2 regions of the Shewanella zhangzhouensis genome follow, and region 1 is predicted to be linked to the other one. Evidence: riboswitches for the same ligand, from Rfam matches in the RefSeq annotation. Region 1 holds a riboswitch; the other holds the start of a gene.

Region 1 (7,312 bases):
CCCGATAGGGTGATCCACGTCCCTGATCATTCAGGGCAACTTATTCAGGGTCATAGTCCAAAACCGGTGTTAACCACTTCTCGGCTTCGGCCACCGCCATCCCTTTGCGGCGGGCGTAGTCTTCTACCTGATCTTTGCCGATGTTGGTTACGCCAAAGTAGCGGGCCTGTGGGTGGGCGAAGTACCAGCCGCTTACTGCCGCCGTGGGGTACATGGCGAAGCTTTCGGTGATATTGAGGTCAATGCACTCGTTGGGTCTCAGCAAGTCCCACAACAGCCCCTTCTCGGTGTGATCCGGGCAGGCGGGGTAGCCGGGGGCGGGGCGGATGCCGCGGTATTTCTCGCGAATAAGCGCCTCGTTATCCAGGTTTTCGTCGGCGGCATAACCCCAAAACTCTTTACGTACCCGCTCGTGCATGCGCTCGGCGAAGGCTTCGGCCAGACGGTCGGCCAGCACCTTGAGCATGATGGCGTTGTAATCATCGTGGTTGGCTTCAAAGCGTGCCAGATGCTCATCGATGCCGTGGCCTGCGCACACCGCAAAGCCGCCGGTGTAGTCGGCTACACCGCTGTCTTTGGGGGCAACAAAGTCTGACAGACAGAAGTTATCGTTACCAACACGCTCGATTTGCATCCGCAAATGATGGGTGGTCATCAGCACTTCGCTGCGGCTCTCGTCGGTGTAAAGCTCGATATCGTCATGGTTCACGGTATTGGCCGGGAACAGGCCAATCACCCCTTTGGCGGTGAGCCACTTTTCATCGATGATGGTTTGCAGCATGGCTTTGGCGTCGGCGTACAGCTTACGGGCCTCTTCGCCTACCACTTCATCGTCGAGAATACGGGGGAAGTGGCCGTGTAGTTCCCAGGCGCGGAAAAACGGCGTCCAGTCGATGCGGTCGACCAAATCATCCAGCGGGTAGTCTTCAAACACCTGAATGCCAAGCTTGTTGGGCACTTTTGGCTGGTAGTTGGCCCAGTCGAGCTGACAGCGGTTTTCCCGCGCCGCATCGATGGAGACAATCTCCTTGCGCTTGGCTTGTGACAGGCGTTTTTCGCGCATCACATGGTATTCATCGTAGGTGGCCTTGATGGTGGCATCGCGGGTCTCATCGTTGATGAGTTTGCTCACCATGGGCACGGCGCGGGACGCATCCGGGATGTAGATGGCGCCGTGTGGATAGTGGGGCGCAATCTTGACCGCAGTATGGATTTTCGAGCAGGTGGCGCCGCCGATGATGGCGGGAATGGTGAGTCCTTCGCGCTCGAAGGTTTTCACGTTATGCACCATCTCATCGAGGCTCGGGGTAATCAGCCCCGACATGCCGATAATGTCGACCTGCTCTTTTTTGGCGACTTCGACGATTTTTTCCACCGGCACCATAACGCCAAGGTCAATCACCTCGTAGCCGTTACAGGCGAGCACCACGCCGACGATATTCTTGCCGATGTCGTGCACGTCGCCTTTTACCGTGACCATCAACACCTTGCCGTTGCTTTGACCGGCGACCTTTTCGGCCTCGATAAAGGGGTTTAAGTAGGCCACGGCCTTTTTCATCACCCGGGCGGATTTAACCACTTGGGGCAGGAACATCTTGCCCTCGCCAAAGAGGTCGCCCACCACGTTCATGCCGTCCATCAGCGGGCCTTCAATCACATCCAGCGGACGGGTAGCCTGCTGACGGGCTTCTTCGGTGTCGGCGTCGATAAATTCGGTAATGCCTTTTACCAGCGCATGTTCAAGGCGCTTGTTCACCGGCAGGCTGCGCCATTCCAAATCTTCTTTTTTACCGGCACTGCCGCCAGCGCCGCCGCGATACTTCTCAGCGATTTCAAGCAGCTGCTCTGTGTTGCTAGAATCGGCTACCGGGCAGGGCAGGTTAAGCACCACGGCTTCGACCCGCTCTTTAAGCTCGGCGGGAATATCGTCGTAAATCGCCAGCTGCCCGGCGTTGACAATGCCCATGTCCATGCCTTCTTTAATGGCATGGTAGAGGAACACGGCGTGGATGGCCTCGCGCACCGGGTTGTTGCCTCGGAACGAGAAGGACACGTTGGACACGCCGCCGGAAATCATCGCATGGGGCAGGGTGGCCTTGATATCGCGCACCGCCTCGATAAAGTCCACCGCGTAGTTGTCGTGCTCTTCGATGCCGGTTGCCACGGCAAAAATATTGGGGTCGAAGATAATGTCTTCCGGTGGGAAGCCGACTTTATCCACCAGAATCCGATAGGCGCGGGTACAGATTTCAATTTTGCGGGCACGGGTATCGGCCTGGCCGGTTTCATCAAAGGCCATGATGATGGCGGCGGCGCCGTAGCGCTTCACCAAAGTGGCCTGCTCGATAAACTTGTCTTCGCCTTCTTTAAGGGAGATGGAGTTAACGATGCACTTGCCCTGCACGCACTTAAGGCCCGCCTCTATGACTTCCCACTTGGAGGAGTCAATCATGATGGGCACCTTGCTGATCTCGGGCTCGGAGGCCACCAGATTGAGGAAAGTGGTCATCACCTCTTCGCCGTCCAGCATGCCCTCATCCATGTTGATATCGATGATCTGGGCGCCGTTTTCCACCTGATCCCGGGCCACATCCAGCGCGGTCTCGTATTGGCCTTCTTTAATCAGCTTCAAAAACTTGGCCGAGCCTGTGACGTTGGTGCGCTCACCTACGTTTACAAACAGGCTGTCGGCGCTGATGGTAAGCGGTTCAAGCCCGGCGAGACGACAGGCAACCGGGATTTCCGGCAACTTGCGCGGGGCGTGTTTTTCAACGGCTTCGCGGATAACGCGGATATGATCCGGGGTAGTACCGCAGCAGCCGCCGACTATGTTCAGCATGCCCTCGATGGCCCACTGGACTATGATGTCGGCCATTTCTTCGGGCGTTTCATCGTAGCCACCGAACTCGTTCGGCAGACCCGCATTGGGGTGGGCCGACACATAGCATTCGCTGATGCGGGAAAGTTCTTCTACATAAGGGCGCAGCTCTTTTGGCCCCAGGGCACAGTTAAGGCCCATGCTGATGGGTTTGATATGGCGCAGCGAGTTGTAAAAGGCTTCGGTGGTCTGGCCTGTCAGGGTACGGCCGGAGGCATCGGTAATGGTGCCGGAAATCATCACCGGCAGGCGCAAGCCAACTTCATCAAAAATTGATTCGATGGCAAACAGTGCCGCCTTGGCGTTCAGGGTATCGAAAATGGTTTCCACCATGATGATATCGGCGCCGCCTTCAATCAGGGCGGCGGTGGACTCGCGGTAGGCGGCCACCAAATCATCGAAGTGGATATTACGGTAGCCCGGGTCATTCACATCCGGGCTGATGGAGCAGGTGCGGTTGGTGGGGCCAAGTACGCCGGCCACATAGCGGGGGATGCCGGTTTGGGCTTCCACTTCATCGGCCACTTCGCGGGCGATGCGGGCACCAACAAGGTTAATCTCGGCCGAGATCGCCTCCATCTCATAGTCGGCCATGGCAACCGTGGTGGCGTTAAAGGTGTTGGTTTCGATAATGTCGGCACCGGCCAGCAGATACTCGCGGTGAATGCCTTTGATGATTTCAGGCTGGGTCAGCACCAAGAGGTCGTTATTGCCTTTTACGTCGCAGTGCCAGTGGGCGAAGCGGCTGCCGCGATAGTGCTCTTCCTCCAGTTTGTGACCCTGGATCATGGTTCCCATGGCGCCGTCGAGGATAAGAATACGCTTGGAGAGATCCTCGTTCAGTCGCTGTTGACGGCTGTGGGCAAGCGCCCTGGTCGCCTGGGATAACACTGGAGTTGCCATAAAAAACACCTGCAAAGTACAAAAAAGTGACTGTCCTGTGTAGCCTAAGCCGGGTTGATGCCGCTGAAAAGGTAAAACCGGTACGGCGCCCGCTTAATTTGATTTGGACATTTATACGTATAGACGTCCATAATACGCGAAACTTAGCTTTAGGGGCAAGCGAAGGCTCAGGAGCAAGCGACGCGCCTGGCGCCAGCACTGAGGCCAGCCCCTGGTCTGGGTAAGACCAGAAAGAGGCCGCCACAGGACGCTGATATAAAAACGGGGTAGAGCAAGATGCACAGGCAAGACGCTGACGCTGTGGTGGCTGTGGAAAAGGATAACGCCAAAGCTCACGGGGACTCACTGGACGACAAAAGCCATGTCCAGATGTCTCCCCGTGACATTATTTTCTGGCGCCATGGCCAGTGTGAAGATGGCGCCGTGCTGCGGGGCCGAAGCGATGCCGAGCCCAATGAAGGTGCCCTCATCGCCATTGCCGGCAAGGCCCGTGACATGGCGGTACCTGCCCGAATCATCTCATCGCCTTTGCAGCGCTGCGCGCGGCTTGCGAATGCCTTGCAGGCAGAAATCACAGCCGGACACCCCGGGAGTAATCCACCAGACATACTTATTGAGCCTCAGCTGACCGAGATGGACTTTGGCGTCTGGGATGGGCAGTCCATAGCACTGCTCTGGCAAACCGCTCCCATGGAGGCCTGGTGGCAAGACCCCTGGGCCATAACGCCCGAGGGCGGCGAGCCCATGCACGCCTTTGAAGCCAGGGTGGCGGCGGCGCTGCAAGGGCTGCTGGCAAAGGCGCCGCTTAATGATGCCGGGCCACTGTGGGTGGTGACCCACGGCGGTGTTATCCGTTGCCTGATGGCCGCTATTTTGGGGGCAGAGCGGGCAGCGGGTTTTTATGGGGCATTGGAGCTGGATTACGGCGCCCGGGTGCACACCCGTTGGTACCGAACAAATGGCGGCTGGCAGGGGCGATTACTCTGGGGCAGCTGAGAATATTGCGCTTCACCCAGTCTTTTGGCCCTTTACCAGGTAGGTGAAAGGTCTGATAATCTGCGGACCGGAGTCACTGCTCCGGCCATTCACGCCAGGGGTGTCGGGGGCCATGCCAACCCGACATGAAAAGGGAACCGGGGACATACCATAAGGTATCAGCCCGGACTGTGCCCGCAACTGTGTGGGGGAATGCCCCCGAGTCAGGATACCTGCCCCTGTGCTTCTTTTACTTTCCCTGTCCGGGCGGGTTACCCGGTGGAGTGATATGAGCCAAATTGCCATGCCCGTTCCCCAGAGGGAACCCGGGTACCTGTTTAATGGGGTAACACCATGACCCCGGCCATCGAAGTCAGCAACCTCTGCTGGCGGGTAGGGGAGCGGCCGCTGCTGGACGGCGTAAGCTTTGCCCTGTCCGGAAACGGTATGTATGGGGTTATTGGCCCCAACGGCGCCGGCAAGTCATCCCTGCTGCGCTGCCTGTACCGCTATATTCGCCCGGACAGTGGCAGCATACTGCTCAATGGTCAGGACATTCACCTCTATTCCAGGCGCAGCTTTGCCCGCGCCGTGGCCGTGGTACCCCAGGAATTACCGCCCCTGTTTGATCTCTCCACCGAAGCCGTTGTTGCCATGGGGCTTATCCCCCACAAGGGCTGGCTTGCTGCCGACAGCGCCGCCGACAAGGCAGGCATTGCAGCGGCTCTCGCGGAAGTGGGGCTCGAAGGCTATGGCCGCCAACCCTTTGGCAAGCTGTCCGGTGGTGAAAAACAGCGGGCCCTCATTGCTCGGGCGCTGGTGCAAAAGCCGCAGTTTTTGATCCTGGATGAACCCACGAGCCACCTGGATGTGCGCTTTCAAATCGAAGTGCTGGAACTCCTCAAACGCCTGGATATCTGCGTGATTTGCACCATCCACGACCTGAACCTGGCCAGTGCCCTGTGCGATGAGCTGCTGCTGATGTCCCGTGGCCGCCTGGAAGCCTCGGGCACGCCTGAGGTAGTGCTCACCGAGGCCATGCTCGCCTCTGTATTTGGGGTGTGCACCACGGTAGAGCCTCACCCCCAGCATGGCCGTCCGCTCATCCATTACTACTATGGTTATGATGCCCGCACCGCCTCCCAAGGCCGCAAAGAGGTGAGCCTGTGACGGCCCTCAAAGCCCTGTTAACCCCGCTCGGACGCCGGGAGCTGATGGTGCTGGCGCTTATTCTGGCCTGTCTGCTATCGCCGGTGCTGGCCAGTATTTTTGGCGCCGTGGACATCGGCTTTCGCGAGGCTATGTCGGTGTACCTGCATGCGCTCATTGGCGAGCGCCCCGCCGATGTGGCCTATCTCGACAGCCGCATTCTGCTGGAGCTGAGGTTGCCGCGCATCCTCCTGGCCTTTGTGTGTGGCGCGGGATTGGCGCTCTCCGGCTGGGCGCTGCAACTGGTGACCCGAAACCCCCTGGCTGACCCTTATCTTTTTGGGATCAGTGCCGGTGCCAGCCTGGGGGCGATTGTGGTGCTCAGCCTTGGGATTACTCATGGGGTGCTGCTCGCCATCGGTCTGCCGCTGGGGGCTTTTATCGGTGCCAGTGCCTCTGTGTTGGTGGTGCTCACCCTCAGTGGCTTTGGGCTGCAAAGCCAGGTGGAGCGCATGCTGCTTTCCGGGGTCGCCACCTCCTTTTTATTCGGCGCCCTCGGCAGTTTGCTTCTATATTTTTCAAGCCCCCAGGTGACGGCGTCGGTGATATTCTGGAGCCTGGGCAGCTTTGCCCGCGCCGCATGGGATCTGCTCTGGTTGCCCTGGTTGGTGTTTGGCCTCTTTGTGGGCTTTTTGCTGCTGGTTCGGCGGCAGCTCTTTGCCCTCAGTGCCGGTGATGAAACTGCCCATGCCCTTGGGGTATCCGTGGCCAAACTGCGCATTATCAGTTTGCTGATGTGCTCTTTGATGACAGCCGTGCTGGTAGCCAGCTGCGGGGGCATTGGTTTTGTGGGGCTGATGATCCCCCACATCACCCGATTGCTGTTTCCCGGCAGTCAGTCGCTGCTGATTGTGGCCATGCTGGGTGGACTTTTTATGGTGTGGGTCGATGTGATGACCCGCAGTTTACTGCCACCACAGGAGCTGCCTGTGGGGGTGATTACTGCCGTGGTTGGCAGTGTGTTTTTCCTGACGCTGCTCTTTGGCCGCAGGAGTGAATAAGGATATCGGATGTTTGATATAGCTCCCGTCAGCCGCGAACGGGATGAGCAAATCCAGGCGCGTATCGACGATAAAACCAAGCCAAGGGGCGCCCTGGGGGCGCTCGAACCCCTGGCGGCGCATCTGGCGCGGCTGCTGGGCGATACGCCGGAAATTAAGCGCCCCGCCATGTTGGTGTTTGCTGCCGACCATGGCATTGCCAGTGCCGGTGTATCCATAGCCCCCCCTGAGGTAACTGCTCTGATGGTCGCCAACTTTGCCAGCGGCGGCGCTGCCATCAATGTGTTTTGCCGTCAGCTCGGTTGGCAGCTTGAAATCATCGACGCCGGTATGCTGAGCGCGCCGC
Region 2 (7,312 bases), 2.2 Mb from region 1:
CAGTATCACCTATCGCCAACTTGTCGTGCAGCCAGTTGGAAATCAGGCCGCCCCCGGTGCGTTTGACGCCAATATGGTAGTTCCCCTCCGCCGGTGCATGGGTCAGGCTGTAACGGCGGATATGGCGGGTGCCGTCGATATCAAAGGCAAACACCAGATGCTGGCCTGGCAAGAAGGTCGGCAGCGGTTTGCCATCGGCAGCCTCAAAAGTGAAGCCCGTAAAGTCTTTGGCGATGGGCTCTTTGGCAGCCAGGCGCAGACTGCGTTTGGCCGGTGCCCGGTTGGGGTAGTGCTCACCCACCTGCTCCTCAAGAATCTCTACATTGTCGCCTTCGCGAATGATGCCTTCATTGAGGGCAATCAGGTTCTGGCCAAAATTGACATCACCTTGATGGGTTTTACGAAACCTGCTCAGGGTGGCGAGAGGCTCCCCCTGAGGGTGGAATTTATCGGTACCGGGAATAATGGTGGTCATCACACAACGACTGCAGGGTTTGGCCAGTAGAAACTCCACTTCACCGATACGAATACGCTTCCAGCCGTCCTCTGCAAAGGCAGCAGTGTCTGATACCTCCAGATTGGTGCGAAACTGACTCATCTGGCTGATTGTATCGGCGCGCAGATTCAGGTCGGTTAACGAGGCCTCGCTGATGAGTAGCAGCGGATAGCCATCGGCAAAGCTGACACGGGTGTCGAGTTTTTCACGGAAGCGATTGGAGGTTTCGCCAAGCCAGATAAGCCGGGCGGGTTCGCCCAGCAGGGTGGAAATCCAGGTATCGGCCAGCGCGTGGATTGACAGTGCTTCAAAACCGTCCTTCCAGACCTGGGTTTTCACCGGGGCTTTTTCAAACTCGCTGACATCAAGGGCCAGGTCTGGCTGGCCGGGATAGGAGAGCCGCAGGCGTCCGGCGTGAAACTCTTCGTCCTGGCCCAAAGGCGTTATCAGTTGCAGTACGGGATGTGTGCGGGCCGTAATGAAATCGCCGCTGGGTTTTATCACCATAAAGCGTCGGTCTCCCGCCAGTCCCTCCGGGCAAACCCTTGCCTGCTTGAGTGACTGCGCGCCCATGGATTTAACCGGATAGATATGAATTGCGCTGAGTCTCGCCATTTGCCGTCTCCCTGTCGCTGGCAAATAGCGACACTATAACCATGTGGTTACATCTGAAGCCAGTACCCAAGTGCTTTTCATGCTTCTCAATGTCCGGCGCTGTGGTAAAGTAATTGCGCTTGTCGATAGCAGGCTAATGAATCATAAGGACAAATTCGCACTCTGTGCGGTAATTTGGGTGTTGTCACCCGGCTTTAAGGAGAAACCATGGAATACTACATTGGCGCCTGGAAAAAATACGCAGACTTCACAGGTCGTGCCCGTCGCAAAGAGTTTTGGATGTTCTTTCTGTTCAACCTGATTGTCAGTATCGGGATGAACCTGGTGGACATGGCCCTTGGCAGCATGCTGGTAGGCACCCTCTACTCATTGGCCGTATTTTTGCCTTCACTTGCCATCGGTGCCCGTCGTTTGCACGATACCGGCCGCAGCGGCTGGTGGCAGCTTATCGCGCTCATCCCCATCATAGGTATCATCATTCTCATTGTGTTCTACTGTCAGGACAGTCAGGACGAGAATGACTACGGTGAAAACCCAAAGGCCTTTGCCTGATAGTCTGTGGGGAGGTTTTCCTCCCCATATCTCAAAGCCGTTTCAGGACGTTACGGCAGGATATTTCACGGAAGCTGATTATGACCCGCTATTTACTCCTTCTTATTGGGCTTGTGCCCGCCACGGGTGTGCTTGCGCAAACTCAGGAACTTTCACTCTTTGGTACGCCTTTCTCGTTTGAATTACCTTCGGGATGGAAATTGGCCGCCAGTGAAAACAGGGCGGATATGGTGAGTGCCGAATTTGTACCTGCCCAGGAAAATCTCAACCAATGGGGTGGGCTCATTTGTGTTCAAAGCTTTAAATTGAGTGATGATTCCCCCGCTGCCGAAGCCTTTCTCGATGGCCTCGCCAGACAATATCAGGGCAGCTGCGAGGGCGACGTCTCCTACGAAAAGTTGGGTGAAGTTGATACCGATGGCTATCCCGGCTTTCACGCCATCCTGGGGTGTAGCCGTATGCCCAATCAGCACGCATCGATGGAAGAGTCGCGCCCATTTTTTTCAAAGCCGGAAGCTGAGGTGGGGTATTACCGGGTTGTAAGCCGCCCCGGGCAACTGGTGCTCATGCATAAATCCACGCGCGGCGATGTGTATGCAGGGCAGAATATTCCGCTTACCCCTGCCAATCACGGTGAATTTATTGCCTCTGTTTTGCCGCTGCGCCTCGACTGACCGGCCACTTGTGCGAAACAAAGGCATTAGACTTTTATACGTTTAGACGTCTATAATGCGCGGCCGTCCATGAGTGACGGCCTCTTTATTGTCAGCCTTTTGGGTGCCCGCATCGGCGGGAGAATCGGGAAGTCGGTGTAAATCCGACACTGCCCCCGCAACGGTAATGATGCCTGGCATCTAAGTCCGGAGACCGGCCCAAATCAGGTATTGTCGTGGATTTCGGTGGGCAGATCCGCAACAGCGACAGCTTTTGGCATGTCGATGACCCATGCCCCGTTTCCCTTGATGGAGTGTAAGGAAAATGGGTACCAAACCTTCTTTGATTTCATTGGCGCTGGCCACAAGCCTGCTGTCATCTTTCGCCTCAGCGCAATCACCTGTGGATGAACATCTGGTGGTCATTGGCCGTCAGGCTGATACCCCCCTCAATATCGCCGCCAATGTGGCTGTGATTACTGCCGATGACATAGCGCTCAGCGGTGCCAAAGATCTTGCCGGATTGCTGCGTGGCCAGAGTGCCATCCAGATAAGCGACAGCGGCACCGGGCCCGTCTTCGCCATGCGCGGTTTTGGTGCTGGCCAGGCGGCCAATAACACCCTGGTGCTGGTGGATGGCCGCCGTCTCAACAACATTGATATTGCTGCGCCCAGCCTCAATGCTGTGTCACTGAGTCAGATAGAACGTATTGAAGTGCTCTCCGGCAGCGCCGGTGTGCTCTATGGCGATCAGGCCGTTGGCGGTGTCATCAATATCATTACCAAGCGCAGTCAGGAAAACACCGGCGGCGCCTCGCTGACTGGTGGGAGTTTCGGCTCCCTTGGCACTGCCATGGATTTCTCGGCTGCGCTGAATGAACGCTGGAGTCTCTTCGTCGGTGGCAACTTCGATAAAAGCGACAACTACCGTGACCATGCCGTGAGTGAGTCCGGCTCAGTGTTGGGCCGCATTGAATACCGCGGCGATGGGCAGCGCTTCTTTGCTGAAGCCTCCTATTACGATGATGACCGTGAACTCGCAGGCTCTCTCACCGCAGAGGAGCTTGCCGCCAATCCCCGCCAGGCCAATGCCGCCAACAGCAGCGACTATCAGCACAATCTGACCAAGGCTGGCCGGTTGGGATACGAGCACAGTCTGACCGACCATTGGACCCTGGCTGCCGATCTCGATGCCAGCGATACCCAGGTGAATTACATCAGTTGGGGCGGCGTGGGTGAAACCGAGCGTCAACTCATCAGCCTGACTCCCAAAGCCATTGGCCGCTACCAGACAGAGGCGGGCGAACTTAAGTTGGTAACTGGAGTGGACCTGTCCCGTGGCGAGTCAGAATTTACCTCGGCTTATATGGAGCGCGGCAACACCCAGGAGCTCTGGGCGGCTTTTGCCCAGGCATCAGTGCCTTTGACCAAGTCACTGAGTTACGTGGTGGGTGGTCGTTATGCCGAAGTTCAGGACGATATTCGCGATCAGAATACCTTTCCCCAGGGTGGCAAGCTGGATAATGACGCCCATGCGCTTGAGCTTGGATTAAATTATCGCCCCGTGCAGGGACACAGATTCTACCTGCGCGGCGAAGATAACTTCCGTTTTGCCAAGGTGGATGAGCAGGCCTACACCAGTCAGGACAGCCTGAGACCCCAAACCGGCCGCAGCTATGAAGCTGGCTGGGACTATCAGGGGGCTGAGCAGGCATTGCGCCTGAGCCTCTACCGTTTAACCCTGGAAGATGAAATTGTGTTTGACCCCAGCGCCGACACGCCGGTGGGGGGCTATTTCCCGGGTGCCAATATCAACGCTGATGAGTCGCGCCGTTATGGAGCCATGTTGGATTGGGACTGGCAGCTCAATGACACCATCAGCCTGGGCGTCGACTACCAGTACACGGATGCTGAATTTACCGCCGGGCTGAATGATGGCAAAGCGCTGTCCTGGGTCGCCAAGCACAGTGGCCGTATGTATGTGTCAGCTCAGTTTGCCGATTATTGGTCGGCCTACGTAGATGCTGCCTACACGGGTGAGCGTTTTGTTGAAGGTGACAATGCCAATGTGGGCGCGCAGATGGATGCCTTTTGGCTGACCAATGCCGCCGTGAGCTTCCGTAAGGACGCCCTGAGTGCGACCCTGAGACTGGATAACCTGTTCGATGAAGCGTATGCCGCCTCGGGCTTCTACAGTGACTGGGGCAATGGGTATTATCCCGGTGAAGGTCGCAAAGTGAGCCTGACGTTGGGGTTGAGATACTGATAAACCACTGAAATTGAAAAGCCGGACTTGTGTCCGGTTTTTTTTTGGGCGATAACATACGCATTAGTCCGGGGAGTACAAAGTGCGTATTCTGTCAGTGTTTTTTGTCCTGCTGTTTTTATCAGCCTGTGGCGGTCCGCGATTGCCTTTTCTGGGGGAAAACGCCCGTGTTTTGGCCTTCGGTGACAGTTTAACTTTTGGGGTTGGCGCCAGTGATGGCATGGATTATCCCGCCCACCTTTCCCGTCTGTGCGATTGCGAAGTGATTAACGCCGGGGTATCGGGTGAAACAACCACCGAAGGGCTGGCACGAATGGCTGATTTACTCGATGAAACCCAACCGGATCTGCTTATCCTGCTGGAAGGCGGCAATGATATCCTCAGAAATCAGGATAAAGCACAGCTTAAGCGCAATTTGGAAGCTATGATTAGGGAAGCTCAGGGAAGGCAGGTGCCTGTGCTTTTGATTGCTGTACCAGACCGGAAGGTGTTTTTATCCCCGTTACCTTTGTATCAGGAACTGGCTGAGCAATTTTCCCTGCCACTGCTTGAGGATACGCTACCGCAGCTCCTGTCACAAAGCGCCATGAAATCGGACACTGTTCATTTAAATGACGCCGGATATCAGCTTTTGGCGGAAGAAATTTACCAGCTTGCGAGCGAGAGCGGAGCCTTTTGAGGCGGCTTTCTGAAAATTGCTGAAACGGACGGAAATCAGCTTGACCATGGGCAGGATTTTATGGGTAAATTCCCCGATAATAACAGCCAGGGCGGGTTTATTGCTAAGGCCAAACTTGAGTCCCTTTTTGATTGCCCGGACAAAAATAGGTTAGTTTCATGACTGAGCTTGAGCATCAGGTTTTTTCTCAAATCAGGGCGATCATCGCCAATGAAGAGCAGGTATTAGGCCGCAGGGGAATTCTCATTCCACTGAAGAAGGCTATCCTTGCCGATGGTGATGTGCGTAATGTTGTTGATATTGTCTCCAGCGATCCGGCACTGGCGGCGCATCTATTGTGGCGAAGCACCACCGCACATGTGGGGGGCGCCCATAACAGTAAAAACCGCAGTCTCAAGGATGCGCTGATCCGTTTGGGGCAGGTGAACATTTACCGCTACGCCTTTAGCTTTTATTTGAAAGAACGCCTCGATGAGCTGCCGCAGCCCTATAAAAAGTTGGTCCTGGGGTACTGGCGCCTGACAGAAAGCATTGCCGCATCGGCGGTGGATAGTCTCAAAGATCTGGTGAGCAACAATATTGACCCGGACGAGGTTCAGACTCTGGCGCTCTTCAGTGTGTTCGGGCAGATGATCGCACTGACAGCCTTTGCGTATCTCAATGCCGAATCGGACGAGTCATTCCCTCTGGGCATCATCAAGCAAATTATCGATACCCAACAGCAAACCCTGACGCTGGAAGCCTTTGACTCACTCGGCCTCGATGAAGAGCTCAAAGAAGAGTTTATGATTGCTCACAACCTGCGCCAAACCCGCAACCCCAACTCGGCCGGTCTGGTACTGCGCCGGGTGTTGTCGATGCGTGGCTTGCTGCTCAATCCGCTGTAATTTACTGAACTCTATAAAAAACGCCTGCAATCGCAGGCGTTTTTTTATGCTTTCTAAATAACGGCTTGCAGCCGTCAAACTGGTGTTGCTATGGCATTACCGCGGCTGACGGGCCAGGCCTTCTGCTGCCACCAATTCAAGATAGCGCTGTATTTGGCGGGAATTGGCACTGCCACGGCGATAGGCGCCAAATAAAGGACGTTTCAACCCTTCGGCGCCGAGGCGCAAGCTGCTGAGGCTGAGGCCCTGGGCTTCACTGATGGACCAACTGGGCAGGGCAGCAATACCATCCTGACAGGCGATGCGTTGAAACAGTACCGAAGTCAGGTCACAGCTTTTTTGCACACCGGGCTCAATGCCGGCAGGCTCCAAAAATAAGCGGAACAGGTCGAGGCGTTCCAATGGTACCGGATAGCTGATGATGGGTAAGCCTGCCAGATCCTTTGGCAGTACCTGGTGCTTGCTCGCCAGCGGATGTTCTTTGGCCACCACCAGGCGCACTTCAAAGTCGAACAGGTGCTGATAAGCCAGCTGATGTCCGGGGACGGGATCGGATGTCAGTACTATGTCCAGCTCTCCGGACTCCAGTGCGTTCAGCGAGTCGAACAGGTGCCGGCTGGACAAGTCCAAATCCGCATCCGGATATTCAGCCCTGAAAGCCTCCATGACCGGCATCAGCCAGCGAAAGCAGCTGTGACACTCAATACCCACCTTCAACAGGTTGGCATCGGTTTCCAGACCTTTCTTCAATACAAACTCGGTTTCCATCACCCGAGGCAGAATTTCTTCGGCCAGATTCAGCAGTCGGGCGCCTTCCTGAGTAAAAGACAGGGGTTTGCTTTTTCTCACGAACACGGGGGAGTTGATGCGGGTTTCCAGCTCTTTGATCTGATGAGACAACGCAGACTGGGTGACAAAGCGCTTTTTGGCCGCAGCTGCCAGGCTGCCACTTTCTTTCAGTGCCATCAGGGTTCGAAGGTGTCTTAGCTCTATCATCTCTACTCCACATGAAGTTTGTTCATGTTGCCCGTGAACGCAATTCGTTTGCTTGCCAGAAGACTACCACAATAAACTTCTAGACGTCCAGACGCCTATTAAAAATTGTTTAACAGGTGTTCCTCTTTGAAATGTGCTCATATTAAACCAAGAAGGTATACAATATGC

Evidence for each region. Region 1 has a riboswitch for cobalamin ahead of K0H63_RS04190 (ABC transporter ATP-binding protein). Riboswitches for the same ligand answer to the same signal wherever they lie in the genome.
Region 2: another riboswitch for cobalamin. It lies ahead of K0H63_RS14630 (TonB-dependent receptor); the one in region 1 lies ahead of K0H63_RS04190 (ABC transporter ATP-binding protein).

The regions. Positions count from the first base shown of each region.
Region 1 is NZ_CP080414.1:979,526-986,837, forward strand. Features, by position in the region: gene metH (methionine synthase) at 41-3,781, opposite strand; gene K0H63_RS04185 (histidine phosphatase family protein) at 4,058-4,777, shown strand; cobalamin riboswitch at 4,859-5,011, shown strand; gene K0H63_RS04190 (ABC transporter ATP-binding protein) at 5,111-5,926, shown strand; gene K0H63_RS04195 (FecCD family ABC transporter permease) at 5,971-6,966, shown strand; gene cobT (nicotinate-nucleotide--dimethylbenzimidazole phosphoribosyltransferase) at 6,976-7,312, shown strand, end outside.
Region 2 is NZ_CP080414.1:3,336,909-3,344,220, reverse strand. Features, by position in the region: gene K0H63_RS14645 (hybrid-cluster NAD(P)-dependent oxidoreductase) at 1-1,111, opposite strand, end outside; gene K0H63_RS14640 (DUF805 domain-containing protein) at 1,319-1,663, shown strand; gene K0H63_RS14635 (hypothetical protein) at 1,744-2,337, shown strand; cobalamin riboswitch at 2,424-2,553, shown strand; gene K0H63_RS14630 (TonB-dependent receptor) at 2,642-4,582, shown strand; gene K0H63_RS14625 (GDSL-type esterase/lipase family protein) at 4,665-5,261, shown strand; gene K0H63_RS14620 (HDOD domain-containing protein) at 5,420-6,148, shown strand; gene K0H63_RS14615 (LysR family transcriptional regulator) at 6,245-7,144, opposite strand; gene metE (5-methyltetrahydropteroyltriglutamate--homocysteine S-methyltransferase) at 7,309-7,312, shown strand, end outside.